Regions from separate parts of the Shewanella sp. SACH genome, predicted to be linked through region 2. Evidence: predicted binding sites of a transcription regulator. Region 2 holds the regulator's gene; each other region holds the start of a gene.
The links. Region 2 encodes LexA, which represses DNA repair genes until DNA is damaged. Its sites were predicted from a motif close to TACTGTATNNNNATACAGTA; they were not measured.

Region 1 (10,070 bases), on a different contig from region 2:
AAAAGTACAGTATTTGAGCAAGTGGGTAAAGTGTCGGGAACGAAAGCAACAAAGCCCATTTGATGACATTTTAGAGGAGATTTTCTGAGGACTTGTTAAAGGAGCTTTTACAGTCTTAAGGTTACATCGCAATCGATGAGTTGAGGCAATTAATAATCGTCGTCGAGATCATTGGGATCTGAATCTAACGCATAAGAGATTTGATCGTAGTTAAAGCCTTGGCCCATTAAAAACCGCACTCGTTTGGCCTTTTCCTTCGCGATGAGATCCCGGGCTTTAGAGCCCTTCACTTCTGTTACGCGAGGAATTCCATATTTTTTAGTGGCTTTATCTTTTGCTAGCTCAAACCAGTCACAATTACTATTGGTTATCGCCGCTTCAATGCAATCTTTAGACAGGCCTTTTTGCGCTATCGCTTGGCGAATGCGGATGGCACCGTGGCCTCGACTAATGTGGCTACGGACCAACAGTTCAGCATAGCGATTATCATTGATAAAACCGGAGGATTCGCAAGCATCGAGTACAGGTTCGATATCATTCAGTTCGAAACCTTTTTCGAGCAATTTATCGCGGATTTGTAGGCGGGAATAATCGCGGCGCGCTAACAGCGCAACCGCGATTTGACGGGCTGACTGACTCAGAATACTTCGCCTGTTTCTAAATCAACATTATCTTCCGTGCTAGCATCAGCTTTGGCAGCCAGTGCACTAGGATTGCTCAAAAGTAACTCACGTAATGTCTTGTCAATTTCAGTAGCAATGGCTGGGTTTTCAGTCAAATATTTACCCGCATTAGCACGGCCTTGACCGATTTTATCGCCTTTATAACTGTACCAAGCACCCGCTTTTTCAATCAACTTATGGGCTACGCCTAAGTCAACTAACTCACCAGTACGGTTAATACCTTGGCCATAAAGAATTTGGAATTCAGCTTGCTTGAACGGTGCTGCAACCTTGTTTTTCACCACTTTAACGCGAGTTTCGTTACCGACTACTTCATCGCCGTCTTTAATGGCACCAGTACGACGAATGTCTAAACGAACAGAAGCATAGAACTTCAGCGCGTTACCACCGGTTGTCGTTTCTGGGTTACCAAACATCACACCAATCTTCATCCGGATTTGGTTGATGAAGATAAGTAAGGTGTTAGATTGCTTTAAGTTACCCGCAAGTTTACGCATGGCTTGGCTCATCATACGTGCCGCTAGGCCCATGTGAGAATCACCAATTTCACCTTCGATTTCAGCTTTAGGCGTTAATGCCGCCACTGAGTCGACGACGATGACGTCAACAGCGCCAGAGCGAGTTAATGCATCACAAATCTCAAGCGCTTGCTCGCCGGTATCTGGTTGTGAACACAGCAGGTTATCAATATCTACGCCCAATTTTTTAGCATAGATAGGGTCGAGTGCATGCTCAGCATCGATAAAGGCACAGGTTTTACCTTCACGTTGCGCTGCGGCAATCACTTCTAAAGTCAGTGTCGTTTTACCTGATGATTCAGGACCATAGATCTCAACGATACGCCCCATTGGCAAACCGCCAGCACCTAAAGCAACGTCCAGAGACAGAGAACCGGTAGAAATGGTCTCAACATCCATAGAGCGATCTTCACCCAGCTTCATGATGGAGCCTTTACCAAATTGTTTCTCAATTTGGATCAATACCGCAGCAAGTGCTTTCTCTTTATTTGGATCGACCTTCATTCCAGTTCCCTCATCAAGACAAGCCTTAAGCTGTCAAAAGTAATATTCAATTTACAAACGGGTAATTCAAAAAGCCGCGCTTTTTGTCTTAATTCTGCTGACTAGTATACTGTACAATCATACAGTATCAAGACCTGTGACTGAATTATTTTTAGGTAATGGGATTTTTTAATATGGCCAAGGTTTTAGCGAATATCAAATCCGATATTGCATCCCTTTGACGAATATCCGTCATCAAGGGCTCAATTTTCGGTAAATTATTGCTAAGATTGGCACAGCAAATTTTGCGTGGTCTTTTTAGCTGAAAATTGTACAGCAGACTTCTGCTTCCATAGCGCTTAATCCCACATAACCACGGCAGTCACAACGGACGATAACGATTTAATGAATGTAATTGATACCGATGATTTAGAAAAACATACTCCTATGATGCGTCAGTACTTGACCATGAAAGCAGAACATCACGACATGTTGCTGTTTTATCGCATGGGTGACTTCTACGAGTTGTTTTATGACGATGCTAAACGTGCTTCTGAGCTGTTAGGCATTTCACTCACGGCACGCGGTAAAAGTGGTGGCGATCCTATCCCTATGGCGGGACTGCCTTACCATGCTGTGGAAGGCTATCTTGCGAAATTAGTTCAAATTGGTCAATCGGTTGCGATATGTGAACAAATTGGCGACCCAGCAACCTCTAAAGGGCCTGTTGAGCGTAAAGTGGTGCGTATCGTCACGCCTGGCACCTTAACCGACGAAGCCCTGCTGCAGGAACGCCAAGACAATCTATTGGCAGCGGTTTATCAAGGTAAAATCGGTTTTGGTTATGCCACTCTGGATGTTTCATCCGGACGTTTTGTGATTGCCGAGCTCGACACGCGAGAGTCATTAGAAGCTGAATTGCAACGCACTAATCCCGTTGAAATTCTCTACAGTGAAGACTTTGGCGAACTAGGTCTACTAAACGGTTTTAAAGGTAAACGTCGTCGCCCTGAATGGGAATTTGATTACGACACTAGCATCAAGTTACTGCTGGCTCAGTTTGGCACGAAAGACTTGCATGGTTTTGGTATCGCAGATGCACGTTTATCACTGCAAGCTGCGGGTTGCTTGATGCAATATGTCAAAGACACACAGCGCACAGCCCTGCCCCATATCAATGCCATTACCCGCTTCAATCAAACCGATAGCATAGTGCTCGATGCGGCAACTCGCCGAAATCTAGAACTCACTCAAAACCTTGCCGGTGGTCGCGATAATACCTTAGCCGCAGTATTAGATAACACGGCAACGCCTATGGGTAGTCGTATGTTGCAACGCTGGATCCATCAGCCGCTGCGAGATCCAAAACACATCAAAGCACGCCAACAGGCGGTGACTGAACTACTCGATACCGCCGCCCACGAAGGTTTGCATGAACAGTTAAAGGCACTTGGCGATATTGAACGTATCATGGCAAGACTCGCACTGCGTACCGCTCGCCCAAGAGACTTTGCCCGTTTACGTCAAGCGCTGGGCTTACTACCTGAATTACAACAAAGTTTAAGCACACTGAGCGCACCGCACACGACTCAATTACGGCAACACTTAGGTGAGTTCCCCGCTGAACAAGCCTTGCTTGAGCGCGCGATAGTCGATAATCCTCCCATGCTTATCCGCGATGGCGGAGTGATCCGTGAAGGCTACAACAGCGAATTAGATGAATGGCGCGGTCTTAGCGAAGGTGCGAGCGATTACTTAGTTCAACTCGAAGCCAGAGAAAAAGAACGTACAGGTATCAACACACTTAAAGTCGGCTATAACCGTGTACACGGCTATTACATCGAAGTGAGTCGCTTGCAATCCTCGCAAGTGCCACTCAATTACCAACGACGTCAAACCCTTAAGAATATGGAGCGTTATATCACGCCCGAACTTAAGGAGTACGAAGAAAAAGTGCTCTCGAGCCAAGGTAAAGCACTGGCACTCGAAAAGCAGTTATGGGAACAATTATTTGATCTTATTCTGCCAAAATTACATGAATTACAAGCTTTTGCTCGAGCGGCGGCAGAACTTGATGTGTTAAGTAACTTTGCTGAGCGCGCCGAAACCTTAGGCTACACTTGCCCTGAGCTGAGCCAAGATATCGGCGTACAGATAGAGGCTGGTCGTCACCCAGTGGTGGAACGTGTGAGTCAAACACCGTTTATCGCTAACCCAGTCACCTTGCACAATCAAAGACGTATGTTGATTGTCACCGGACCTAACATGGGCGGTAAATCGACCTATATGCGTCAAGTCGCTTTGATCACGCTGATGGCTCATATTGGTTGTTTTGTGCCAGCAGATCGCGCACTGATCGGCCCTATCGATCGTATCTTTACCCGTATTGGCGCATCAGACGATCTGGCCTCTGGTCGTTCAACCTTTATGGTCGAAATGACAGAAACCGCCAACATTCTACACAACGCCACCGCCAGTAGCTTAGTGTTAATGGATGAAATCGGCCGCGGAACATCCACCTATGATGGTTTATCACTTGCTTGGTCGGCGGCAGAGTATTTAGCCCAGCAAGTCGGCGCTATGACCCTATTCGCCACCCATTATTTTGAACTAACTCAGTTGCCTGAATTAATGGCCGGTGTTTACAATGTGCACCTCGATGCCATTGAACACGACGATACCATCGCCTTTATGCATGCAGTGCAAGAAGGCGCCGCTAGTAAAAGCTACGGCTTACAAGTTGCGGCGCTTGCCGGCGTACCAAACAAAGTGATTAAAGCCGCTAAACATAAGTTGCAGCAATTGGAGAGTCGCGATCATCAAGCTGAAGGAACGAGGACGCCTATTCAAAGCTTACTCGCGTTACCTGAACCGGTTGAGAATCCAGCGCTAACGAAGTTAAGTAGCATTAATCCCGATAACTTAACGCCAAAACAAGCACTTGATTTGCTCTATGAGCTGAAACGTCTGAGCTAAAGTTCTGTGAGCGAGTGATATTCGCTAAGCGATATTATCAGCAATACAAGACTAGAAACAACAACGCCCACTCTGTTGTGGGCGTTTACTTTTATCGACTAGGCCTAAGCACTAGACTAAATCACTAGACCTTAGCTAGGAGCTAGGCATAGAGATCAACGAACAACTGATCTTAGTTTCTCATTTATTAGTTTCGAAATAATTAGTTTCTAAACAATGCTTCAACAGATAAACCTTGAGATCCTAATAAGTCGCGTAAACGTTTCAATGCTTCTACTTGGATTTGACGTACACGTTCACGAGTCAAACCAATTTCAGCACCCACATCTTCGAGTGTAGAAGGTTCATAACCTAACAGACCAAAACGGCGGGCTAACACTTCTCTTTGTTTAGTGTTTAACTCATTTAGCCATTTGACCACTGAATTAGAAATATCTTCATCTTGCACTTTGTAGTCAGGGCCAACGTTATCGTCATCGGCTAAAATATCCAACAGCGCCTTGTCATTATCGCCCCCCAAAGGCGTATCGACAGAGGTGATTTTCTCATTCAGCTTAAGCATACGGCTGACATCAGCACTCGACACTTGTAGTTTTTCGGCAATTTCTTCGGCCGTAGGTTCGTGATCAAGTTTTTGTGCTAACTCGCGAGCGGTGCGCAAGTAAACATTGAGTTCTTTAACAACATGAATAGGCAATCGAATAGTACGAGTTTGATTCATAATGGCGCGCTCAATGGTCTGTCTGATCCACCAAGTCGCGTAGGTTGAAAAACGGAAACCTCTTTCTGGGTCAAACTTTTCAACGGCACGAATTAAGCCTAAGTTGCCTTCTTCGATAAGATCAAGCAGTGCTAAGCCGCGATTGTTGTAACGACGGGCAATTTTTACGACCAGACGTAAATTACTTTCGATCATGCGATTGCGGGATTTTGCACAGCCTTTTAAGGCTTTACGGGAAAAGTAAACTTCTTCTTCTGCGCTAAGCAGTGGGGAAAAACCAATCTCACCTAGGTAAAGTTGAGTGGCATCAAGATTTTTTTGCAGGTCATCTTGAACCTGTTGTTCTATTCCTAGCTCTTGAACTAAATCGGATGCAACTTCTTCTTTTTCAAGGTCGAAGTCAACGGTGTCTACGGATAAATCTACTAGTGCTTCTGCGGCAGTGCTTTTTATGCGGCTCATGATTAAATCTCCCAAACCTGATTAAACTGCTGAATTAGTGCAATTTCCTATCCTCCATTTGCCAACAAGGCCCCAAGCAATCATTGTTTGGGTAAATAAGTAAGTGGGTTTACAGACTGTCCATGGTAACGAATTTCAAAATGTAACATTACCCGATTGGCACCTGTACTACCCATTTTTGCAACTGTCTGCCCTGCGAGGACATGTTGCTTTTCTTTGACTAAGATCTTGTCCGTATGAGCATAAGCACTAAGGTAATCGTCACTATGTTTAATAATCACTAAATTACCGTAACCCCTAAGAGCACTTCCTGCGTATACCACCCGCCCATCTGCAGCAGCTTTGATGATATCTCCCCGATTCCCCGCGATCTTAATGCCTTTATTTCCCTGCTCATTGGCAGAGTAAGTCCCGATTAACTTCCCTCTTACTGGCCACTCCCACTGACTCACACTGGTTGGTAGTGTCGAAGTCGGTGGAACCATGATCGAGTTAACATTTTGTTGGGAACTTGTTACAAGGTACGCGGGCTTAGCTTTCTGATCAAGTGTTTTTTTCAGATCATTACTTGACTTAGCGTCGGTTTGAGAACTTTGATTATCTGTTTGTTTTTTATCATTTTTACTAGAAATATTACCCGATGAGCTCGTTTTCCTTCCATCTAAAGTTGTAGATTTTGACTGACTACTCGACTTAGCATTCGTTAAATATAAAATCTGTCCGGGGTAAATTGTATAAGGGTTATCTAATTGATTAAGTTTAGCTATTTCAGAAAAATCCTTTCCTGCTCCCCAAGAAATAGAGTAAAGCGTGTCGCCTTTCTTAACTTTATATGAATTCGATTTAATGTGGCCTTTGTTGTTTTTAGAGTAGCTATGGGAAATATTTTCGACGGGCGCGGGTCGGCTGGCCTGAAAGCTACAGCCTGCAAGCAGAAATATAAAGCAGAGGTTTAAGACTAAACCCGCATTCAACAATAAAAACTCCTTGGTGAGGCTGTATTACTGTTTATGATGAGAAAACAATGCCCTCGTTGCAAGACAAGCTGTTCAGTGGAGACAGTAGCACAACACAAGGTTAAGCTAACTCTCCATTAATCAAAGGGACAAATTTAACCGTTTCAATTGTTTCCGAACTGAAGCGGTCCGCAGTACGAGTGATTCGCATCAATTGCTGGGTATCTTCGCCGACTGGCAGAACTAACACTCCGCCCTCGGCTAATTGAGACAGTAAGGCCTCAGGTATAGTCGAAGCGGCAGCGGTCACCATAATGGCATCGAACGGGCTACGATTCGCCCAACCTAACCAGCCATCACCATATTTAAACGACACATTATGTAAATCTAATCGTTTTAAGCGCTGTCTCGCTTGAATTTGTAAGCCTTTTATTCGCTCGATAGTACAAAGCTGCGGCACTAATTGCGCCAAAATTGCCGCCTGATAACCCGATCCTGTACCCACTTCTAATACGCGCTGGGGCATCTTATGCAGTAAGAGTTCGGTCATACGGGCGACGATATAAGGCTGCGAGATGGTTTGCCCTTGGCCAATCGGTAAAGCGGTATTTTCATAGGCTTTATGGGCTAGCGCATTATCGAGAAACATTTCCCGCGGCGTATGCGATATCGCCTTTAACACGGCTTGATTGCGGATCCCCGCATCATGAAGCTTTTTAGCTAAGTTCACCGCCGATGTTAAGGCAACTCGAGTCATATTTTATCTACCCAATTTTGCAATGCCGTTAGTTGTCCGTAGGCAGTTAAATCAACCGTCAAAGGCGTAATTGACACATAGCCATTGGCGATAGCATGAAAATCAGTGCCCTCAGTGGCGTCCTGCTCTTGTCCTGGTGGGCCGAGCCAGAAGATCTCACGTCCAGCGGGATCTTGCGTTCGTACTATGCCTTCAGCCTTATGACGAGCACCAAGGCGAGTCACTTTAATGCCTTTAATTTGATCAAGCGGCAAGTCTGGCACATTCACATTTAAAATCTGATCCTTTGCCAAAGGCTGGGCCAACAAGCCTTGAACTATCCGCCGAGCATAAACCGCTGCCGATTGATAATGTTCGAATTTGCGGCCATTGAGCGAAATTGCGACAGCAGGAAAACCTAAAAAGCGCCCTTCCATCGCGGCGGCAACAGTCCCCGAATACAAGGTATCATCGCCCATGTTCGCGCCCGCATTGATGCCAGACACCACCATATCGGGTTCGCCATCGTATAATTCTCGGATAGCCAAATGCACACAATCGGTCGGTGTACCGTGAACAGAAATGTAACCGTTATCTAACCTATTAATTCTTAATGGATTAGTCAAGGTTAATGAATTGCTCGCACCAGAACAATTACGATCTGGCCCCACTGTCAGCACAGTCGCAATTTCGGTCAAGGCCTCAGTTAAGGCTTTGATCCCCTGAGCATTAACCCCATCATCGTTGCTCACTAAGATGCGGATCATGACTCTGCTTCAGTGTTAGGCGCAGCTTCAGTCTTAGTTTCAATTGTATCAGCCGCAACGTTAGCATTCGTTGCCTCGGGTGCAGGCTCTTGCACCAGTGTCGCTTGCCATTGCTGCTCTTTAACATCTTGATAATTGACTAACTCTCTCAACAAGGATGTGGCAAAACTGCCCGCAGGCAACACAAACTCCAGCACAAGACCATCGGCAGTTTGTTCGTATTTAAGGGCTTGGGGCTCAAGCAGTAACGGACGACGCTCTTGCTCTAATCCCGCATGTTCAAGGCCATAGCAATCGTCAGCCAACTCACTCATGGCCAAGGTTTCCACCGCAGCAGCTTCACCTTGAGGCAGCATCATGCCGCGGCCCCATAATGGTGCTGATAGTTGAATGTCTTTTTCAATCAGACGTTTCAATACGATGAGATCCCATTCAGGCGTAACGAAGAAGCTTTTGCTGCCCGCCAACATCACACAATCACCCGCTAGCGGCTTAGTGCCATGGTTGGCTAAACGGTACGACACCACAGTGTTAAACAGATTTGAGCGCACCGCAGACAGATACATGCTGCGCTTATTTCTATCTTTGACTTTTTTACCCGCCATCATTTGGCGACCAAAAACTAAGTTTTTACCATCGTGACCAAAGCGTTGCTCACCAAAGTAATTGGGTACGCCCACTTGAGCGACCTTTTCGATACGGCTGATAATGTCTTCAACTTGGGTGACATTTCTCAGGGTAAGAATAAAACGGTTACCGACTAAAGCACCAATTCGCAGTTTTTTGCTGTGACGGCTGCTCGACAATATAGTCAAACGCTCGCTATTGAGATCTTTCCAAAGCGGCGTTTCTTTACCCGGAATACGCACACCGAACCATTGTTCTGTGATGGCATTTTTATCTTTTTGCCCAGCGTAGGTCACTTCCTTTGGATGCACCTTAGCGAACTTAGCGATCATTTCAGCGACTTGTACTGTATTTAGCCCTTCTTTGCGTACATGCAGCATGTGATGTTCACCTTCACCCGTTGGGCTAAAAGGTAAAATCTCTTTCACGATAAAATCGCTATTTTGGGTTCTTAAATCTGCTGTACCTAAAGGCTTGCCATACAGATAATGTAATTCGCTCATGGGACTTTTTTACTCTTAAGTTAATCGTGTTTACGGGTCATCAATACCACGGCTTCTACCGCAATACCTTCTTTACGCCCGGTAAATCCTAGATGTTCTGTCGTGGTCGCTTTGACGTTAATGTCGTCAAGTTCCGAGGTTAAATCGGCGGCCAATATCTGGCGCATTGCCTCAATGTGCGGCGCCATTTTAGGGGCTTGCGCTATGATAGTGACGTCAAGATTACCCAGCACAAAGCCTTTCGCCCTCGCTAAAGCATAGCAATGACGCAGCAATACGCGGCTATCAGCACCTTTATAGGCGGCATCTGTGTCGGGGAAATGTTTACCTATGTCACCCAGCGCCAGTGCGCCGAGGATCGCATCGGAAATCGCATGCAGCACCACATCACCATCTGAATGTGCGACTAGGCCAGTTTCATACGGCACTTCGACGCCGCAAAGAATGAGGGGTCGTGCAGCACCAAATTTATGCACATCGAAACCATGGCCGATACGGATTTTCATTTAATATTCCTAACGTATTATTTTACTTGGATTATGACTATTTTGCGGCACGCATTAAAAACAATTCGGCCAATCCCAAATCATCGGGATGCGTCACTTTTATATTGTCAGCACGGCCCGAAACGAGTCCGG
Region 2 (10,070 bases):
GCTGAAGCCACCAATAAGATGCGACATCACCACTATAGGCATGAGTTTCATCGTCACTGTCCACATGCCGAGTGCCGCTTGAAAGAGGATCAATAGCACTATGATGAGCGGCAATTTTTTCGGTGCTTCCGGCGTTTTCAAACACAGCACTAAGATGAATAACACCAGTAAGCCAAGTCCGCCGGCGATATATCTGTGGATCATCTCCAGCCAAGCTTTTTCTGGGTGGATATCATGATCGGGGAAGATGGTTTGTGCATGGGCGATTTCATGGTCTTGGGTGGGCACCTTGATATGGCCGTAGCAACCCGGCCAATCGGGACAGCCTAGCCCCGCATCCGATAGGCGAGTGTAAGCGCCCATTAAGATCACCAACAAGGTAAAGACTAAGGTTAAGCGTAGGACCCAAGTTAGCTGCATCAATCTACCCTCGACAGTTTTAACAACTTACGCAGATCCGCAACCAAGGCCTTGCCTTGAGCTAAATGGGCTTCTCTGCCCTGCACTTGGGGATAGCGCAGCACTAAGCTACCTAAGGGATCGACTATGATCAGCTGCTGTTCATCTAGCCAATGGCTTAAGTCAGCATTAGCGGGACGAGTGTTAAACTGAAAGGCGCTTAAAGCATTGAGATCGCTGTCGGGATGGGTGAGGATCAGCGGTTCGACTCGTGCCTGATCTGGCCCTAAAGCAGTGTGGCTTTGGCGTAAAATATACAGGCGTTCGCGGCAAGCATCGTCGCATTGGGCGGGCAGTAAATACAGCAGTTGCCATTCTTTGGGATTGGGATTTTCAACCCCAAGGCTGGTATAACTGGTCTCAGGATTGATCAGCTCGCCATGATTAGTGGCGCCGCCGTGGTATAAATTCAGGCTCAGCACTAGCTTGGCTATCACCACGGGCGCGATAAACGCCAGCAACAACAAGCCCAATGCTTTGTGTTTAGATTTATTCTGGGAGTTCATGCTTGCTCCTCTCATTCAAATTATCCCTAATTTATTGTTTTATATTTATTTAGTTTTTATTTGTGTCTTGCTAAGTATGGTACGAATTTCCCTATTCGCTCCTTGAGTTTGCGATTGTTTCGGCACTATGGCGTTTTACATACTTAATCCCTTGCCACAGCATGAGCCCAGCAAACACGGCTGCCATCGAAAACCACTGCAGCGCATAACCCCAATGTTTTTGCGCCGACAGTGGGAAGGGCTGCCAAGGATGTGGCAAGGCGAGGGCGGGTAGCTTATCCGGTTGCAGCACTGCATCGAGCAAGGGATGGCCTAACATCTGCGCCATTTCCGGTATATTCAAATTCTGAAAGCGAACACTTGTCCCTGTTTCTGCCATTAAAGCCTGACTCAAAGGATTGATTTGCTTTTGATAAAGCCGACCTTCGATATTCAATTCACCGCTAAGTGGGCTGATGTGGGGCAACTCATCACGGTGGGAACTGGCTGCGACAAAACCTAATTCGACAAGTACCCAAGGTTGACCCGCTGCCACTTGCAGGGGCTGAAAGGCTAAATAGCCCACTTGGCCCTGATAGATTTGATTATCCAGTAGCCATATTTGCGAGCTCGCGGGTATGGCGTGCACATGCAGTCGATAACCTGTTACGCCTTCCTTATCGATTTTGAGTTGGAGCTGCTCAAAACTTAATGGCAGCAAGGATTGTCTTGCCTCCATTTGGGCTAACAGCATGGTTTTTTCTTCGCCGCGGGCTAATTGCCATTGACCTAACTTGACCAACATCACGAATACAGCCACAGTCAATATCAGTAAAAAAACCGTTAATTTATTCAGCAGAACATAAGGATATTGCATGAATACCCTATTCATTTTTAAATTGGTCTTAGTTCTGCTGTTGCTGTTCATCATTTTTAATCTAGGTAGGGCCTTGTTTATTATGGTTAAAGGTGACGACAAAGTGCCTATGAGCCGTTATCTTGGTCGCCGGGTGATTTTCTCGGTACTCGTTATTCTGTTGCTGCTGGTGGCCTTAGGGACTGGGTTAATTAGCCCCAATCCCACGCCTTACTAAAGCCTTAAAGTACGTAGACGAAAATAAACAAACACAGCCAGACCACATCGACAAAGTGCCAATACCAACTCCCAGCTTGGAAAGCAAAATGCTTATCTGCGCTAAAGTGCCCCTTCAACACTCTGAAAAACAACACTAATAAAAACAGAGTGCCGAGCGAGACATGCATGCCGTGAAAGCCAGTTAAGAGGAAGAAGGTATTGCCATAAACCCCTGAGGTCAGGGTGAGCCCCATTTCATGGTAGGCATGCATATATTCTTCGGCCTGCAAGGCAAGGAAACCCATACCAAAAAGTATGGTGATCCCGAGCCACAGTGTGATGGCCGAGCGCTTGCCTTTCTCTAGGCTGACATGGGCAAAATGTAAGGTGACTGAGGAGGTCAGCAGCACGATAGTGTTGATTAACGGCAGGCCATTCCACGGCATCGCTTCGGTTTTGGTGCCATCTGGCGTAGTGAGCAACGGCCAAACGGCTTCGAATTGTGGCCAGAGTACTTCGTGGGTCATGGCATTATTGGAGGCGCCACCGAGCCAAGGCACTGCGACCATACGGGCATAAAATAACGCACCAAAAAATGCGCCGAAGAACATCACTTCTGAAAAAATAAACCAGCTCATACCTTGGCGAAAGGATCTATCCATTTGGTGCGAATAAAGCCCAGTCATAGATTCGTTGATCACGGTTCTAAACCAGCCAACCAGCATAAAGAGGATCACGGCGATACCCGCTAGCAGGATATAACCGCCACCCGATGCGCCTGATTTTAGTTGATGGACAAAGTGCCCTGCACCCAAGGCGATTAGAAACAATCCTATAGCGCCAATGATGGGCCAAGCACTTTGGGCGGGAACATAGTAATTTTCATGTTTTGTGGTCATTTTGCAGCTCCTTGCTCTATGGCAGACGCTAACTGCTTGTCGGTAATGTCGTAGAGGGTGTAAGAGAGGGTCAGAGTGTGGATGGATTCAGGTAACTGAGGATCCACAAAGAAAATGAGCGGCAACTCAGCGCTGGTCGAAGCCGCTAAGTGCTGTTGGTTAAAGCAAAAACATTCCGTTTTATTAAAATATGCTGCGCCTTGGCCGGGTGATATTGAAGGTATCGCCTGACCGACCGTGGCTCTGTCTGACACATTGCGTGCCAAAAATGCTGTGTGTATCAGTTCGCCGGGGTGAACTTCGAGCCGCTTGGTTTGCGGCTCAAATTTCCACGGCATACCCGTTTGCACTTGGGAGATAAATTCTACGGTGACAATACGACTAGTATCTATGGTTATCGCTTGATAACTACTGGCAGTATTGGAGGTTTTACCGTTAATCCCTAGCTTCTCACACAGCACATCGTATAGCGGCACCAGCGCGAACCCAAAACCAAACATACCGATACAACCCATGACGAGCATGCTGATAAGCTTTCGATTTGACTTAGGTTTTTCTGGCTGGTGATGGTTCTTCATTTCATTTCACCTCAGGTGGTGTCGTGAAGGAGTGATAAGGCGCTGGGCTTGGCAATGTCCACTCTAAACCCTCGGAACCTTCCCAAGGTTTAGCGGGGGCTTTCTCGCCGCCACGGATGCACTTGATCACTAACACTAAGAAAATCAATTGTGATAAGCCGAAGGCGAAGCCACCAATCGAAACGATTTGATTAACATCGGCAAATTGAATCGAGTAATCGGGGATACGCCTTGGCATACCCGCGAGCCCAAGGAAATGCATCGGGAAAAACAGCACATTGACCGAAATCACCGAACACCAGAAATGCCATTGCCCCAGTCGCTCGTTGTACATGTGCCCCGTCCACTTAGGTAGCCAGTAATAGGCCGCCGCCATGATGGAGAAAATCGCCCCAGTCACGAGCACATAATGGAAATGCGCCACCACAAAATAGGTGTCGTGGTATTGGAAGTCGGCTGGCGTAATGGCGAGCATTAACCCCGAAAACCCGCCAATGGTGAAGAGTATGATAAAGGCCACGGCGAACAACATAGGGGTTTCGAAGCTGAGTGAACCGCGCCACATAGTCGCGACCCAGTTAAACACTTTCACCCCCGTTGGCACCGCAATCAACATAGTGCAATACATGAAGAACAGCTCGGCAAACACTGGCATACCTGTAGTGAACATGTGGTGCGCCCACACGAGGAACGACAGAATTGCAATACTGGCCGTGGCATAAACCATTGATGCATAGCCAAATAATGGTTTGCGGCTGAAGGCGGGTACTATGGCGGAGATGATGCCAAAGGACGGCAAAATCATGATGTAGACCTCAGGGTGGCCGAAGAACCAGAAAATATGCTGGAACATCACAGGATCGCCACCGCCAGCCGCTTCGAAGAAGCTAGTGCCGAAAAACTTATCGGTCAGTACCATAGTCACAGCGCCCGCGAGTACTGGCATCACAGCGATCAGCAGGAATGCTGTGATAAGCCAAGTCCACACAAACAGCGGCAGCTTCATCCATGTCATGCCGGGCGCACGTAAATTCACTATGGTTACAATCACATTGATTGCACCCATGATCGAACTTATCCCCATGATATGAATAGAGAACACGAAGAGTGCCGTGCTGTCAGGACTATAAGTGGTAGACAGTGGCGCGTAGAAGGTCCAACCAAAGTTAGGTCCGCCGCCTTCCATAAACAGCGAGCTGAGTAGGATGGTAAAGGCGAAGGGTAAGATCCAAAAACTCCAATTATTCATCCGTGGCAGCGCCATATCGGGCGCACCAATCATCATAGGGATCAGCCAGTTTGCAAGCCCAGTAAAGGCGGGCATTACTGCGCCGAATACCATGATCAGCCCATGGACTGTAGTCATTTGGTTAAAGAAGTTGGGCTCGACCAATTGTAATCCTGGCTGAAAGAGTTCAGCGCGGATCACCATGGCCATAGCACCACCGGTTAAAAACATAATGAAGCTGAACCATAAATACAAAGTACCAATGTCTTTATGGTTGGTGGTTAGCACCCAGCGCATGATGCCCTTTGGCGCACCATGATGATGGTCATCATGGGCTGCGGTTTGATCTTGAGTCGTTGTGCTCATCATAATCCCCTACTGTCCATGGCTTGCGATATCAGCAGGTTGCACTGTATCGCCGGTATTGTTGCCCCAAGCATTGCGCTCATAGGTAATGACTGCTGCGAGTTGCTGTGGGCTGAGTTGTTTGCCAAATGCCTGCATAGCCGTGCCCGTTTTGCCGTGCATCACAATATCGAGATGATTGGCGACGGGCCCAGTGGCGATAGCACTGCCAGCGAGGGCGGGGAAGGCAGGTGGTATGCCAGCTCCCGTTAACTGATGGCAGGCCGCACAAGTGGTGGTGTAGACAGTTTCACCTTCGGCCATCAGTGCCTCATGGGTGAGCGTGGGGAGACTCGCCGGATCGACTATGGTTGCGGAGTCGACAACTGCTGCGGGCTCAGTTGTAGATGCGGGAGTTGGGGCCGTGTTTGCTGGTGTGGTAGCAGGTGCCTGTGTGCCAGCACTGCCGTTTATGTGCTCATTGACATCTTTGGCCTGCACAGCATCGCCAGTATTATTGCCCCAAGCATTACGCTCATAGGTAATCACAGCGGCAATTTCTTGTGCGCTCAATTGCTTGCCAAAGGCTTGCATAGCCGTACCTGTTTTACCGTTGAGTACGATTTCAAGGTGGCCGCTGAGCGGTCCTGTTGCTATCGGACTGCCTTTGAGGTGTGGGAATACGCCTTGTAAACCCCCGCCATTGGGCTGGTGGCAGGCTGCGCAGTGCCCGAGGTAAACTTGCTCACCTTGAGTCATCAGATCCTCTTTGCTAAGGGTCTGTGATAAAGCGGCTTGAGCGGCTTCTGCCGCCGCGCCTGCGGCTTGTTTCTGCTCCGTCACCCAAGCTTCAAACTCGGCTTCGGGTATGGCTTGCACTACGATCGGCATAAAACCATGGTCTTTACCGCAAAGTTCGGCGCATTGACCACGGTAAATACCGGGTTTGTCGATGCGAGTCCAAGCCTCATTGATAAATCCTGGGTTGGCATCTTTCTTCACGGCAAAAGCAGGTACCCACCATGAATGGATGACATCTTCAGAGGTCATCAAAAAGCGGATTTTGCGATTTATCGGCAGTACGAGCGGCTTATCGACTTCCAATAGGTAGTGTTCACCCTTGGTTTCGGTACCGTCGATTTGGGCTCTAGGGGTTGCGAGTATGCTGTAAAAATCAATGTCTTGATCGAAATAGCTGTAATGCCATTTCCATTGGGAACCCGTGACTTTAACGGTCAGATCGGCGTCGCTGGGATCTTCCATCGCAATTAAGGTTTTTGTCGCAGGAATCGCCATTAAGATCAAAATGATAAATGGCAGAATCGTCCAAGCGATTTCAACTTTAGTGCTTTCGTGAAAGTGGGACGCGACAGCGCCTTTGGATTTTCTGTGGTTGATCATGGCGTAAATCATCACGCCAAAGACCACAAGGCCAATGGCGCAGCAGATATACAAGATGGTCATGTGCAAGTGATAAACCTTGCCACTGATCTCGGTTACGCCAGGGGTCATGTTGAACCGCATGTCCGCGGCGGCCAACGGTGGTGCGAATAACACCACGAGTAAACAATACAACAATTGCTTCACAAGACTTCTCCTCTGCCAATTGCGAATAGCAACTACAAAGAAGAGCAACACAGTAAGTCTCAACTCTATGCAAACTCTTCAGTTCCCAAAAAAGCTTTTTTGACTTCAACGTGCGTTGGCGGCTGTTACTTTTAATTAAGTATTATTACTGCTGGTATTAGCCACGCTGGCACATACGACTGAAATAAATCTGTTCTCTATTTTTAGTGGCATTTTGAACGCGATAACGGCTCGATTTATTTGCCACGGGCGGCGATATATCATCGCCGACTAAACCAACCATACTTGCTGTTTAAATATTGATCAAGATCACTTATTTATCTAATTGTCTGAAAAATTGCCAAAAAAAAGCCTCACATTCATAGGCGAGGCGGCTTTCAAGGTAAAAAATTAAATGAATATTTAATGCACAGCGCTAAAAAAAGATTGTTGGCCGAAGAGGCTACCTTGCTCAATGCGTACGTCGCCATGTAAGTGACTGTTTACGTCTTCTAGCACTATGCCCATGGCGCGGGCACTTTTAGCGACAATTTGTAGGCGACGATTATCGCGTGCATCCAATGATTGGGTCCAAGTAATAACCGCACTGGACGTACCACTTGTTAAGGCTTTTTCCATCGCCCACAGGGTTTCGACTTCATCTTTAGCGTGCACCAGCAAGACTCTATCCATACGCACGCCAGCGTTGGCGAGCATTTGTTTGTAGCCAATACTCGGTGGGTTGATGAGCACTAACCAACGGCCCTGTTGGCTTAACTGGGCGAGTTGCGCGCTCAGATGAATTAATTCTTGGCGACCTTGAGTCTTCGTTGGCATGCAGGCGATAGGTGCATGGTGCCAGTCATAGTCAGCATCACGGACTTCATCGAGCCACAAGCCCGGATGGCGGGGTGCATTGCCAAGTAGTTTGTTCATAGCCAATCTCCATTACGGATCACACCGACGGCGAGTCCTTCAATTGTTAAACTTTGATAGCCTAAATCCACTTTAATCGGGGAATAGTCTTCATTTTCGGCGTGTAGATAGACCACATTACCTTTTTTTTCGAAACGTTTAACAGTGACATCGTCGTCGACTCTAGCGACAACCACTTGACCATTTCTAGCTTGTTGTATTTTATGAACTGCCAGCAAATCTCCTTCGAGAATGCCGATATTCTTCATGCTGTCGCCTTTAACCCGCAGTAAAAAATCGGCGGCGGGATGGAACATGCTTGGGTCGACTTGGTAGTACTGTTCAACATGTTCTTGGGCGAGAATAGGTTCGCCAGCGGCTACTTGACCGATAAGCGGTAAACCTGTTTCAGTTACTTCTTCGACTTCCGCAGTCAGACGAATGCCCCGCGATGTGCCTGGCATGATCTCAATGCAGCCCTTTTTCGCCAACGCTTTAAGATGCTCTTCAGCCGCATTGGCGCTCTTAAAACCTAAACGGGTCGCGATTTCTGCCCGAGTGGGTGGCATGCCAGTATCGGCAATATTTCGTTTAATTAGCTCTAAAATTTCAGCTTGGCGTGGCGTCAAAGGTCTCATGGTGTTTCCTGTTTTTCTATACAGTCACTGTTAGTATATACAGTATTATTTGCAGCGCAAGTATTAACCACTTTTTAGCTATGTTGGAGAGAATTAGCGAATATTACCCATAGTCTGGTATTCTACCGGGCTAGTAAACGTACTTAATTGCATAAGAATAATGCCTAAACACGACTCTCTTTGGTTGAAATCATTACGCTGGATCCAAAAACACTTAGTGCACACTATTGTTGTGCCTCAGGATCCCTTTGCCGATCTGAATCTGGATGCCTCCAGACCCCTTGCTTATGTGATGAAAACGGAATCGCTGAGTGACATCGCTGCCCTGAGCGAAATTACGGCTAAGTTAGGACTGCCGAGCCCCTATGAGCCTTTAGTGGCAAATGGTGTGATTGCGCCTCGGGTTGTCTGCCTTCAAGGGCGTAAGCCGCTGTTTGGTGAGCGTGCCGGTAACGAGCCTTTCCTCGAATGCTTTATGCGTTTATTGGCCGTGCATAAGGAACGCCCTGAATTAGACATTCAACTGGTGCCCGTGAGCCTGTATTGGGGCCGCACGCCAGGAAAAGAAGATGACACTATGAAGGCGGCTGTGTTTGAGCGGGAAAACCCGACTTGGCTGCGCAAGTGCTTGATGATTTTGTTCTTAGGTCGACATAACTTCGTACAGTTTTCAAATGCCGTATCTCTGCGATACATGGCCGACGAACACGGCACTGACATGGGGATCGCCCATAAGTTAGCGCGGGTCGCGCGGGTGCATTTCCGTCGTCAACGTAAGGTGATGACTGGACCTGTGTTGCCAAATCGCCAAGCACTGTTTCATTCGCTGCTCAAATCCGAGTCGTTGCGTAAAGCGATTCAAGAAGAAGCGGCCAACAAAAAGATTTCTGAGACCCAAGCGCGCGAGACGGCTATTGAGTACCTTGATGAAATCGCAGCAGATTACTCAGATAGTTTAGTGCGTATTGCCGAGCGTTTCCTAACTTGGTTGTGGAACAAGCTTTACAGCGGGATCAACATCAAAGGCGCCGAGCAAGTTCGCCAGTTGCACCATGATGGCCACGAGATTGTCTATGTGCCTTGCCATCGCAGCCACATGGATTACCTGCTGTTATCGTATATTTTGTATTATCAAGGCATGGTTCCGCCGCACATTGCTGCTGGTATTAACCTCAATTTCTGGCCCGCTGGACCTATGTTCCGTCGCGGTGGTGCCTTCTTTATCCGCCGTAGTTTTAATGGCAATAAACTGTACACCGCAGTATTCCGTGAATATTTAGACCAACTGTTTGCTAAAGGTTATTCGGTGGAATACTTCTCCGAAGGCGGCCGCTCACGTACCGGTCGTCTATTGGCGCCAAAAACCGGCATGATTGCTATGACGATGAACAGTGTGCTGCGCGGTATCGAGCGTCCGGTAACATTGGTGCCTGTGTATTTAGGCTATGACCATGTGATGGAAGTGGCGACGTACCATAAAGAGTTAAGTGGTAAGAAAAAGAAAAAAGAATCTGTGTGGCAGGTGTTTGGTGCGATTCGCAAACTTGGTAATTTCGGCCAAGGTTATGTGAACTTTGGCGAGCCGATTACCCTGCAAAACTTCTTAAATGAGCGCGCGCCAAACTGGCGTACTGAGTTGGCCGATGATCCTGAGCAAAAACCAAGCTGGTTAACGCCAGCGGTAAACGTGCTGGCGAATCGAGTGATGACAAATATTAACGATGCTGCAGCGGCGAGTTCGGTGACCTTGACGAGTTTAGTGTTGCTGGCGACAGATCAAAATGCCTTAGAACGCAGTCTGTTGGAGCGTCAGCTTGATCTGTATCTGACCCTACTCAAAAAAGTGCCTTACACTACTTATACTTCGGTTGCCGAAGGTGAT
Region 3 (10,070 bases), on a different contig from region 2:
CGCCACCAGCAAGGAACAGCCAAATTGTCCAAGATAACGATGGCGAATTTGGGCAAACTCCGCATCTAAAAAGCGCTGATCGAACGCCGCATTGTGGGCAACTAAATTGTGATCGGCGATAAAGTCCGCAAAACGCGCCATCACTTCATTGCAGGGCGCCGCGTCCCTGAGCATTTGATTGCTGATCCCTGTGTAGTCTTCAATAAAGCGACTTATTCTAAATCCTGGGTTCATTAACTCAGAAAATCTTTGGGTGATCACGCCGTCTTCAATCAGCACAGCCCCGATTTCAATCGCGCGATCCCCTTGATTGGGCGACAGCCCCGTGGTTTCAAAGTCGAGCACGACCAAAGTGTTAGCAGCTGATGTAGGCATAGATCTTACATGGACTCAATAAATGATGTGTCAGCATTAGCGCTGTTTGTGGCGAAATGCTTTTTGATAAGCCGATTGTAATTCAATACGTTAGTAAATTCACTATCACATTGATGCTGACAAAAGACTTAATGCTTTGTTGATCCGGTCGAGCTTTCTTGGTTTCGCTTCCTGTTAGCATTTGCCGCTATGAATAACAGTTTGGTTTGTGAGCAACCCATGCAACTCGATATTAACGGCTTAACGCCCGCGCAATTTCTAGCAGAGTATTGGCAGAAAAAACCCTTGGTGATCCGCCAAGGATTCAAGCATTTTCAAGATTTAGTTTCGCCCGAAGAATTAGCTGGCTTAGCCATGGATGAGCTGGTGGAATCTCGGCGGGTGTACCAACAAGCTGGCCAATGGCAGGCGGAATTTGGTCCCTTTGATTCCTACGATCATCTCGGTGAACGGGATTGGACTTTAATAGTCCAAGCCTTGAATAACTGGGTGCCCGATGCGGAAGCCTTGATCCAATGCTTCGATTTTATTCCGCGCTGGCGTTTAGATGATGTGATGGTGAGCTTTGCCACTCCTGGCGGTGGCGTGGGGCCGCATATCGATCTGTATGATGTGTTTATTTGCCAAGGTTCGGGACGTCGCCGTTGGCGTGTGGGCGATCTGGGGCCGCACAAAGAGTTTGCCGCCCATCCCGCTTTGCTGCACACCGAAGCCTTTGACCCGATTATCGATACTGAGTTGTTGCCCGGCGACATCCTTTATATTCCCCCTGGATTCCCCCATGACGGCATAACCTTAGAACAGTCGTTAAGTTTTTCAGTGGGTTATCGCACCGCCTCCGCCAAAGATATGATAAGTGCTTTGGCCGATCATTTGTCTGAACAGGATTTAGGCGCACAGCAGATTTCAGATCCAGACCGCGAGCTGACAACGCGCAGTGGTTGTGTCGATAATGGCGATTTAGCGCGGCTACGTACCCAACTGACCAATATGTTGACCGATGAACTGGTGAGCGAGTTTTCGGGCCGCTATTTAACTCAGTCAAAATGCGCCTTAGATTTACCCGATGAGCCATTGGACATCACGCAAGACGAAGTGCTCGCTTGGCTCGATGAGCAGCCGCTTATTCGCCTCGGCGGGCTGCGCTGTTTGTATTTTGATATTAATGTGGCACAGGGCGTTGTCTATATTAATGGTGATAAGTATCCGCTTTCAGCCGAATTGGCTGCAGTGATCCCATTACTATGTGATAGTAATCAGTTGGATAAAGCTGCCTTAGCCCCTTGGTTAGCCCATGCTGATTTGCTCACGCAACTTACCGAGTGGGTGAATCTAGGCTACTGGTACTTTGAAGATCTCAGCGATGAAGAGTGTTAAGGCGAAATGAGCCAAAGCTTGATGGGTGTTAATGCCACTTTAGCGTTAACACCCAACGGGGCTTAGCGCTATATATTTTTTAGATCTAGATGGGTTTTAGTGCTATATGGATTTTAGAGTTAGTTTAGAGTTAGGTGGGTTCTGTGATTCGCAGACGGTCATTAGCCATTGGATTTGTTGATTATTTCACTATGGGCAATTGTGCCCATTGGGTGGTGTAACGAGGAGAAAGGTGCTCACGCTTCATTCCCCAAGTCGGGTCAATACCTTGCCCTGCAAACCAAATTTTTCCATGACCGCTGTGGTTCACTTTATCGAGTAATTGCATCAACTCCTTGCTTTTAGGCCTAGGCGTGACGTCATCGAATAATCCGAGCTGAAACACGCCTGTACCAAAAAAATCCCCTAACATGACACCGGCCTTTGCATAGGCATGGCCTTCACGCCAAATGCGTTGCAGTAGGCTTTGGCCAAGGGTGACAAAATCCCGCGTATCATTGCTGGGGCGAACTAAACTGCCCGACAGTGATTTGCTGTACTGGGGAGTTGCATCGCTAAAAGGGCTAGTACGCACAAATACTGACATCGCTTTAGCGTACTGGCGCTCGGAGCGCAGTTTTTCACAGGCCCTAAAAGTGTATTCATTGATTGCCTGTTGCATCGCTTCTAAATTATCAATACGGCTGCCAAAGGATCGGGAGCTGATAATTTGTTGCTTAGTGGCGGCGACCTCTTGTATGTCATCACAGGTAATGCCGTTAAGTTCGCGTACCGTGCGCTCAACGGTGACAGAAAAGGTGTCGCGGATAAGCTTTGGATGCGCATCCGCCAATTGCAACGCGGTATTTATACCCATGATGTTCAAGCGTTTTGTAAGCCTACGGCCTATTCCCCAGACTTCGTCGACAGGGATAAGCGCCATCAGCCGTCGTTGGCGTTCACGGTCGCGCAAGTCAACCACGCCCCGCGTCGCGGGATAACGTTTCGCGGCATGGTTTGCCAGTTTAGCGAGGGTTTTTGTCGGTCCAATGCCGACGCAAACACTGATCCCAATCCACTGCGGTATCCGTTGATAAATATCTAAGGCAAGCTGATGAATATCAATGCATTTATCGAGACGAGAAAGGTCTAAAAACGCTTCATCAATACTATACACTTCTACTTTCGGTACCATTTGCTCTAAGGTGGTCATGACTCTATTTGATATGTCGGCATAGAGTGCATAGTTGGAGGAGAATACCGCGACGTGATGCTGGCGGAGTTGGTTTGCGATTTGATACACAGGCACCGCCATCTTGATGCCAAGTTGTTTTGCCTCTGCCGAGCGGGCGACGACGCAGCCATCGTTATTGGATAACACTACAATCGGCCTGCCAGCTAAATCTGGCCTAAACATCCGCTCACAGGATGCATAAAAATTATTGCAATCGACGAGGGCGAATAGTGAGGGCGTCATTTGAGCTTTTTCACCACGTTGGTCACCACCCCAAAGATGTTTAACTCAGACTCATCATTGATGACAATCGGGGAGAATAAGGCATTACGTGGCAGCAATTGCACCACAGGGCGCAGTTGCAATTGCTTTACGGTAAACTCGCCGTTGACTGCTGCGACAACGGTATCCCCGTGGGCCGGCTGTAATGAGCGATCCACTACCAAAATATCACCGGAGAAAATCCCCGCTTCGATCATCGAATCCCCTTGGACTTTGACAAAAAACGTGGCGGCGGGGTGCTTGATGCATAACTCATTGAGATCTAATGTTTGTTCTACATAGTCTTGGGCTGGTGACGGAAATCCTGCGGCAATCAAGGAGCTAAATAGCGAGAGCCGATATTGGGTATGTTTGGCGAAGCGGCCTAGGATCATCATAATAAATCACAATATACTGTACGTATGAACAGTATAGTCTAACAATGAAACTTATCGAAATAATTTATGTTGGGACAGTTGTGTTATCGACCCTGGCGCAAAGACGAACTTGTTTTATGCTGTGTGCTGATTGTATGCGCTGTCGAGTGATGAGTGTCGAGGTGCTGGGCAATTGATGATGGCTGCTCTAAAGCACCCTTGGCGGCGTGAATACCGCCAAGGGTGAGCGTTTAGTCAATTTAATTTAGTTAACGCGCTTTAGTTAGCCCGCTTTAGTTCACGCAATTTAGTTAATCCAACCGAGCCATAGCCACCACAGATAATCCAGTGGGATAAGTGCAATTAGAGTGATTGCCGCCAGCGGTAAGGTGATGTTAAGTAGTTTGCTTAAGGGCTCTTGGGATAATTGCATCGCCAAAATCAACGGGGCAACCTGATAAGGAAAAATCACGGTTGAGAAACCGATCACCTGCGTCATTAATACTGCTGGGGTGGAGAAGCCAGTTGCATTGGCAAAATCTGCCGCCATGGGGGACAACACTGTCGGCACACCTGGAACCGTTGCCACTAATCCCGTCAGCGTCCCCATCAGCGATAACGACATGAAATTCAGGAACGATGCCCCTTGCTGCAATGGTAGCCATTCACTGAACAGTTGACCTAGCGCAGTGCCAAGTCCAGATTGATTGACCAATGCCCCTAGACCTAAGGCCGCCGCGACAAAAATGACGGTCGCAAAATCCACCGAACTATTAAAACTCTTAGGCTCAAGCACTCCCCATTTTGGGAGCAATAACAAGATAGCGGTGGTCAGTCCAACCCATGCCGGATTGATCCCATGCAGTGAGTCTGTCACCCAAAATAGCAACGTTATCGCAAGTAATACTGTGACTTTCTTTTGCATACCAAGGTTATAAGCTTCTGTTTCAATAATGCGTTCAGGCTGGTTTTCATCAATTTTTGCAGGAAATAGGAAGACGACTAGCGCCACAATCAATATCGATTTGAGCAAACCAAGGATTGGAAAATGCAGTAAGAGATACTCGGTATAACCAAAATGGATATTGAATAGATTCTCGCTGGAACCCGCCAATATCATATTGGGAATATTCGCGGGCAACACGGCAAAACTGGGCATGTTACACGCCAGTGCCAAGGCGGTCGCAATGCCTATCCGCCCATGACTACCACGAGCAAAACCGACTTGCTCAGCTAACGCCATACCAATTGGCACCATGACCACCGCACGGCCAACGGATGAGGGCATCACAAAGCCAAGCAGCACGGCACTAAAGACCAAACCCGCAATCAAGCGTGGATAACTTGAGGTCAGTATGGGGGCAATCAAACTGGCCATTCTGCGACTTAAGCCAGACTGAGTGATGGCACTGCCAATCACAAACCCTGAAATGATTAACCACACCGCAGTCGAGCCGAATCCTGAAAAAAGTACACTCGGCTCAATGAGTGTGAAAATGGTGGCAAGGGCAAAAAATATTAATCCCGCCATAAAGGGCGGGAAAAAACCTGTGCTCCAAAACATTAAGGTCACTAATACTACGCCAGCGCTATAGGAAAACACCGCGGGATGCTGACTCAGCGGAAAAAGTGCAAGTAAAGTAGCGATCAACAGTGCACTGAAAAACGCTAGCGGTTTAACGCCAATAAAACGTTTCATGTTTACCGACCTATTGGGTTGAATACGTAAAAGATGCCAACTAAGATAGCTGACTTAGTTTGGCGTTTTAAGAGGGCAATATGTCAAAAGCTGTTCCTAAAGCGACATTGTTAACGCCCAGTGACGTGGCGTTTATCACAGATGCCAATCGACCTGTGCTAACCCATACTCGCAATATGGCGGCGGAAGCGGGCATCGAGCCTCATTCTCATCCGCGGGGGCAGCTACTTTGGGCCGCGAAAGGCTTGTTACGTGTCCGCAGCGACAATGCCGTCTGGGTGGTACCTTCAACCCATGCGGTGTGGATCCCCTGCAATTTGCCCCATCAAGTGAACAGCGAAACCCACGCCCACACTCGTAATATCTATATTGATCCTAGCTATGATGTTAGGCCACAGGATACAAAAGTGGTGATGGTGACGATGACAGCGCTGATGCGCGAACTGGTGCTCAAACTCTGTGAGAGTTCACACCTTTTAGGCAGTGGACAACTGCATCGGCTGGGTTTGGTTGCCATTGATGAGCTCGAAACTCTGGACAGCCTAGATGCTCATTTACCCGCAGGCTCAGATCCAAGACTCAGCCGCTTGATCCAAAAGTTGATCCGGCACCCAACAGTGAATTACACCCTGACCGAGTTAGCCGAAATGGGCGGCGCGAGTGTGAGAACGATTGAGCGACTATTCAAAGCTGAAACTGGGCTCACTTATCGACAATGGCGGCAAAGGTTTCGTCTATTAAACTCGCTTGAAAGCTTAAGCCAAGGAGAGAGCACGACTAGGGTGGCGCATAGTCTAGGTTATCTGAGCGTCAGCAGTTTCAGTGCGGCTTTTAAAATGCAATTTGGTTGCACGCCGCAAGATTATCCGCAGTATAAGCCTATGAAAAGAAAGGTGAATATTTTTACTAGCCCCGTGACGGGTAACAACTAAAACAATGTATGCTCGATTGTGGCTTCTGCATTCAAGGCATTACGAATGCCGAGTTCCTATGTTTATAAAGTGATGTTAAAGCGAGCTATGTGGAATGGCTAATGATCAGTTGCTGATATAAAAATATGATGACGTTATTTTGGTGATGTGCTTGATGCAACTTTTTGATAAAGCATGAATGGAACAGCATTGGAATAACATGTAGTCGGATAGGTCACAGCCAGATATAAAAAAGGCTAGAACAACATTTGTGAGTTGTTCTAGCCCTTAATTTATTAAAGCTAAAGCATCGTTAAGCTCATGCGCTGTTTTAGCGTGTTATTTCAGCACACTTTCCAATGCGCTATTTCAAAACACTATTTCAATACGCTATTTCAAAAAGCCACTTCAACTCGTTATTTCAATGCCGCTGGGACGATAGGGTAGTGATCCCAGACTTGGCCGTCGGTCATAGAACGCACCAGTTTGATGTATTCGGCATGGGTCCAGGCAAGCGGCGTGGCTGAGTTGGTGCCTTGTCCGAGTTTGTAATGGTAGCGGGTGGCATCGCCGACACCGTCCCACGCTTGCTCGGGTAACATCATGCCCGCATTCGCAAACGTTTCCATGCCCTGCACATAGGTGTTGATCAACTGCTGCTTGGTTTGCTGCGCGTTATTGCCTGTTAGCTCGCCTTTTTCTTGGGCGAGTGCTAATTCAAAATGACCGCGCTCACCGGTGAAGAAGGGCCAGACGCGGCCACGTTGATCGGCGCTGTTGCTGCCCGATTCCGCATAGTTCTTGCCAGAAACCGTATCCTCACCGTAGCCATCGTTGCCATAACGTCTAAAGCCTGGGATTTTGCTGCCATCTTTAGCGGTAAACTCATATTTAAGGCGCAAATTAGAGTCAAGTTCAGTGTTATCAATCAATTGAAGGCTTTGATTGATGAGCTTATCAGTTGCACCGCGCACGCCATAACGTACTAGTTCTAAAAATCCGCCATCGAGGATTTGACGTTGATCTAAACCTTTTTTACCGTTATTCGCCGCCAGTGTATCGGCGGTGTTTGGCTTGCCATTAGGGCTTAAACGTAAGTAGTAAGGCGCGCTGACTCCGGTGCTGTTCTTCAATAATCCTTGGGTGGTGACTAAGTGCTTTTCTAAGCTATCACTTAAACCTTTTACGGCGGCAAGATAACGGCTGCTGGAGTCGATATCCTTGGCTTCTTTGGCAATTTCACTCGCGGCAACAAGACCTGCGATCACTGCGGCCGTTGTCGAGGGGGAGTAACCCGCTTGTTCTTCCCAACGCTCTTGCTGGGTTTTGGGCGGGGTGATTTGGGTGTGATTCCAATCCAGATTGACCTCACCGCCACTGATCAAAAAGTCTGCTGCACCTTTGAGCATCTCTTGATACCAGTGACTGATCTCATCAGGGGTGAGTACACCCGCTTGCCAGAGTTTCCAGCCGAGCATGATTGGCATGGCGGTTTGATCGAGCTGTACACCAACCCACTCAATTTGGCCATCCACATGGGTCTTTTGCAGGAACCAACCCGGCGTACCCGTAAAGCCGGGCGTCTTTTCGGTTACTTGCACTTTTTTCAGGTATTCGAAGGCCACTTTGGGCGTTTGGGTGTCACCCATGGCGAGGAATGCCATGGCACATTGGTAAAAGTCACGCGGCCATACCGCTTTATAGCCAGTACTCGGAACGGCTGCTGAAACCGTATCACCCCAAGGATTGGATAGCGAGGCGATCAGTGCGCCCGCATAGGTTTTATCTTCCTGCGCTTTCAAGACCATAGCACTGGTATACAGCAGCTTACCGCTATCTGTGGTGTTGTTGGCCATGTTTGCGATGGCGGGCAGCGAGCCTAAGTAATCGTGCCAGCCGACATGGGTGGCATCGCCTTTATAGGCGCTCAGCACAGCATCATAACCTGCGGCCAAAGTGGCATTGGCATTGGCTAAACTCTGGGCTTCATCTTTACCAAAACCGATGGCGAGATTAAAAGTGACGGGTTTGGCTTTGATGAGCGTAGGGTAACTCGCAGTAAAGGCGATATTGCCAACGGTCGATTTATCTTGCGCACTGGTCGTTTGATAGGGCGTATCGAGTGTGCCGTTATCGGCCAAATCGGCTAGACCATCTGAAACGCCGACAAAGCCTGTCGTTGCCTGCACAAAATTCAGATCGGATTTGACCGTCATTACGCTGCTGTCTTTGGCGGCGGTATAGGCCACCAGCGCCTGATTATTAGCATGATTGTCAGTATGAGTGTCGATGCGGCCGATATCATTGGCGCCCGCGTTATCGATATGCGGATTGACATACAAATGCGGCGTAATGCCGTCTTCAAAGGCGGTAAAGGTGACGCGCATCATTAGGGTGTCGCGGTCGGGATCGGTAAAGATATGCTTTTCAATCTGATACTTACCTTCAACATCTTTATTGATAACTTTATAGGCAAGGGATTGCGGGCGACCGTTAGCATCGGTATCTAAATATTCTATGCTGCTGATGGTGTTATCTTTTTCGGTATCGACAAAGCCATTACCTGTGACCACAAATTGCAGTTCTTTGAGCTGCGCATTATGGATCAGACCATACATGGTTTCGGTTAAAATACCTTGGGCGAGGGAGAACCAAACGCGGCTAATGGGATTTTGCTTGGCATCTTGGTATTGACCTTGGGTGTAAGACTCGTAAGACGTCCCAATACCGGTTTTACCCGAAAATGCCCAAGTAGGCGCTTTACCCGGTGCGCCGGGCGCAACCAGCTGCACATTTGATGCGGCATTGCCACTCATGCTCGGTGTTGCTGAATTCGATGTGGGTGAACAGGCTGTGAATCCTATTGTCCCTAATAGACTTGCGGCGACGGCAAGCGCTAGGCGGCTACGCCTTGTTAACGTTTGCGCGTGACGGGTTTGGCTAGTGTGCAGATCCTGCTGCGGTGTAGGACTCGATTCCATCTCGTTCTCCCCAAATAATGGTTATATTTTTATAGTGATTGAATTGATATAAAGGCTTCATGCTGCGGTGAATCGCCAACAGGCCAAGTTCACCTTGCGTAACGTATCTGGATGTATGCCGACTAACTGCCTCTTATCTAACGACCTAGCATCTAACTGACTGTTATCTAATGGCTTGGCATCTAAAAAAGTCTCACTTAACTGTTCAGCACTTAAATGGGCGCAGCTTAATTGAGTGCCACCTCATTGGGCGTCACTGCTCTCAGTGAACTGTTATCAGTTAACTTTGTTTGCGGCTTTTGTGGTTAAGTTGGTTTTGCTATTTACGGCGGCGCTTTGGTCATTTTGATCCACAATCTCTTGCTCAACAAAAAGTACCGCAATACCTGCGCACATCATCAAGATGCCACCTGTGATCAGCGCATAAATAGGTTGACCATCGAACAGACCATTGAGCACTAAACCCAGCACACTGGCGGCAAGAAGCTGCGGGATCACAATGAAAAAGTTAAAAATCCCCATATAAACGCCCATTTTTTGCGGGGGTAACATACCCGACAACATAGCGTAGGGCACAGATAATATTGACGCCCACGCGATACCGACACCTATCATAGGCAGCCATAACAGGCTTGGGTCTTTAATAAAGAAGAAGCTAATCAAGCCGATACCGCCACAGAACATATTGACTGTGTGCGTCAGTTTGATACCGATACGCTTAGCCAGCATAGGAATAAAGATCGCGGCAATGGCGGCAAAACCATTGTAGGAGGCGAACAGCACGCCGACCCAATCTGCGCCGTCGTTGTAGGCTTGGGACAACACATCGCTACTGCCAAAATGGTAAGACGTCACGGCTGCTGTGGTGTAAATCCA

Region 1: the regulator LexA is predicted to act here: its motif matches at 1,813-1,832, upstream of recA (recombinase RecA).
Region 3: the regulator LexA is predicted to act here: its motif matches at 3,639-3,658, upstream of umuD (translesion error-prone DNA polymerase V autoproteolytic subunit).

Annotation. Positions count from the first base shown of each region.
Region 1 is NZ_MPDG02000002.1:867,858-877,927, reverse strand. Features, by position in the region: gene BM607_RS11720 (regulatory protein RecX) at 150-563, opposite strand; gene recA (recombinase RecA) at 638-1,705, opposite strand; gene mutS (DNA mismatch repair protein MutS) at 2,090-4,660, shown strand; gene rpoS (RNA polymerase sigma factor RpoS) at 4,863-5,843, opposite strand; gene BM607_RS11700 (peptidoglycan DD-metalloendopeptidase family protein) at 5,924-6,820, opposite strand; gene BM607_RS11695 (protein-L-isoaspartate(D-aspartate) O-methyltransferase) at 6,921-7,556, opposite strand; gene surE (5'/3'-nucleotidase SurE) at 7,553-8,302, opposite strand; gene BM607_RS11685 (tRNA pseudouridine(13) synthase TruD) at 8,299-9,432, opposite strand; gene ispF (2-C-methyl-D-erythritol 2,4-cyclodiphosphate synthase) at 9,453-9,938, opposite strand; gene ispD (2-C-methyl-D-erythritol 4-phosphate cytidylyltransferase) at 9,976-10,070, opposite strand, start outside.
Region 2 is NZ_MPDG02000004.1:103,457-113,526, reverse strand. Features, by position in the region: gene BM607_RS16035 (COX15/CtaA family protein) at 1-420, opposite strand, end outside; gene BM607_RS16030 (hypothetical protein) at 420-965, opposite strand; gene BM607_RS16025 (SURF1 family protein) at 1,057-1,821, opposite strand; gene BM607_RS16020 (DUF2909 family protein) at 1,820-2,038, shown strand; gene BM607_RS16015 (cytochrome c oxidase subunit 3) at 2,043-2,918, opposite strand; gene BM607_RS16010 (cytochrome c oxidase assembly protein) at 2,915-3,496, opposite strand; gene ctaD (cytochrome c oxidase subunit I) at 3,498-5,090, opposite strand; gene coxB (cytochrome c oxidase subunit II) at 5,100-6,656, opposite strand; gene BM607_RS15995 (SulA-like leucine-rich domain-containing protein) at 7,059-7,571, opposite strand; gene lexA (transcriptional repressor LexA) at 7,568-8,188, opposite strand; gene plsB (glycerol-3-phosphate 1-O-acyltransferase PlsB) at 8,349-10,070, shown strand, end outside.
Region 3 is NZ_MPDG02000001.1:1,461,300-1,471,369, reverse strand. Features, by position in the region: gene BM607_RS06370 (3'-5' exonuclease) at 1-375, opposite strand, end outside; gene BM607_RS06365 (cupin domain-containing protein) at 595-1,752, shown strand; gene umuC (translesion error-prone DNA polymerase V subunit UmuC) at 1,934-3,208, opposite strand; gene umuD (translesion error-prone DNA polymerase V autoproteolytic subunit) at 3,205-3,621, opposite strand; gene BM607_RS06350 (SLC13 family permease) at 3,911-5,302, opposite strand; gene BM607_RS06345 (helix-turn-helix transcriptional regulator) at 5,383-6,234, shown strand; gene BM607_RS06340 (glycoside hydrolase family 15 protein) at 6,630-9,194, opposite strand; gene BM607_RS06335 (MFS transporter) at 9,471-10,070, opposite strand, start outside.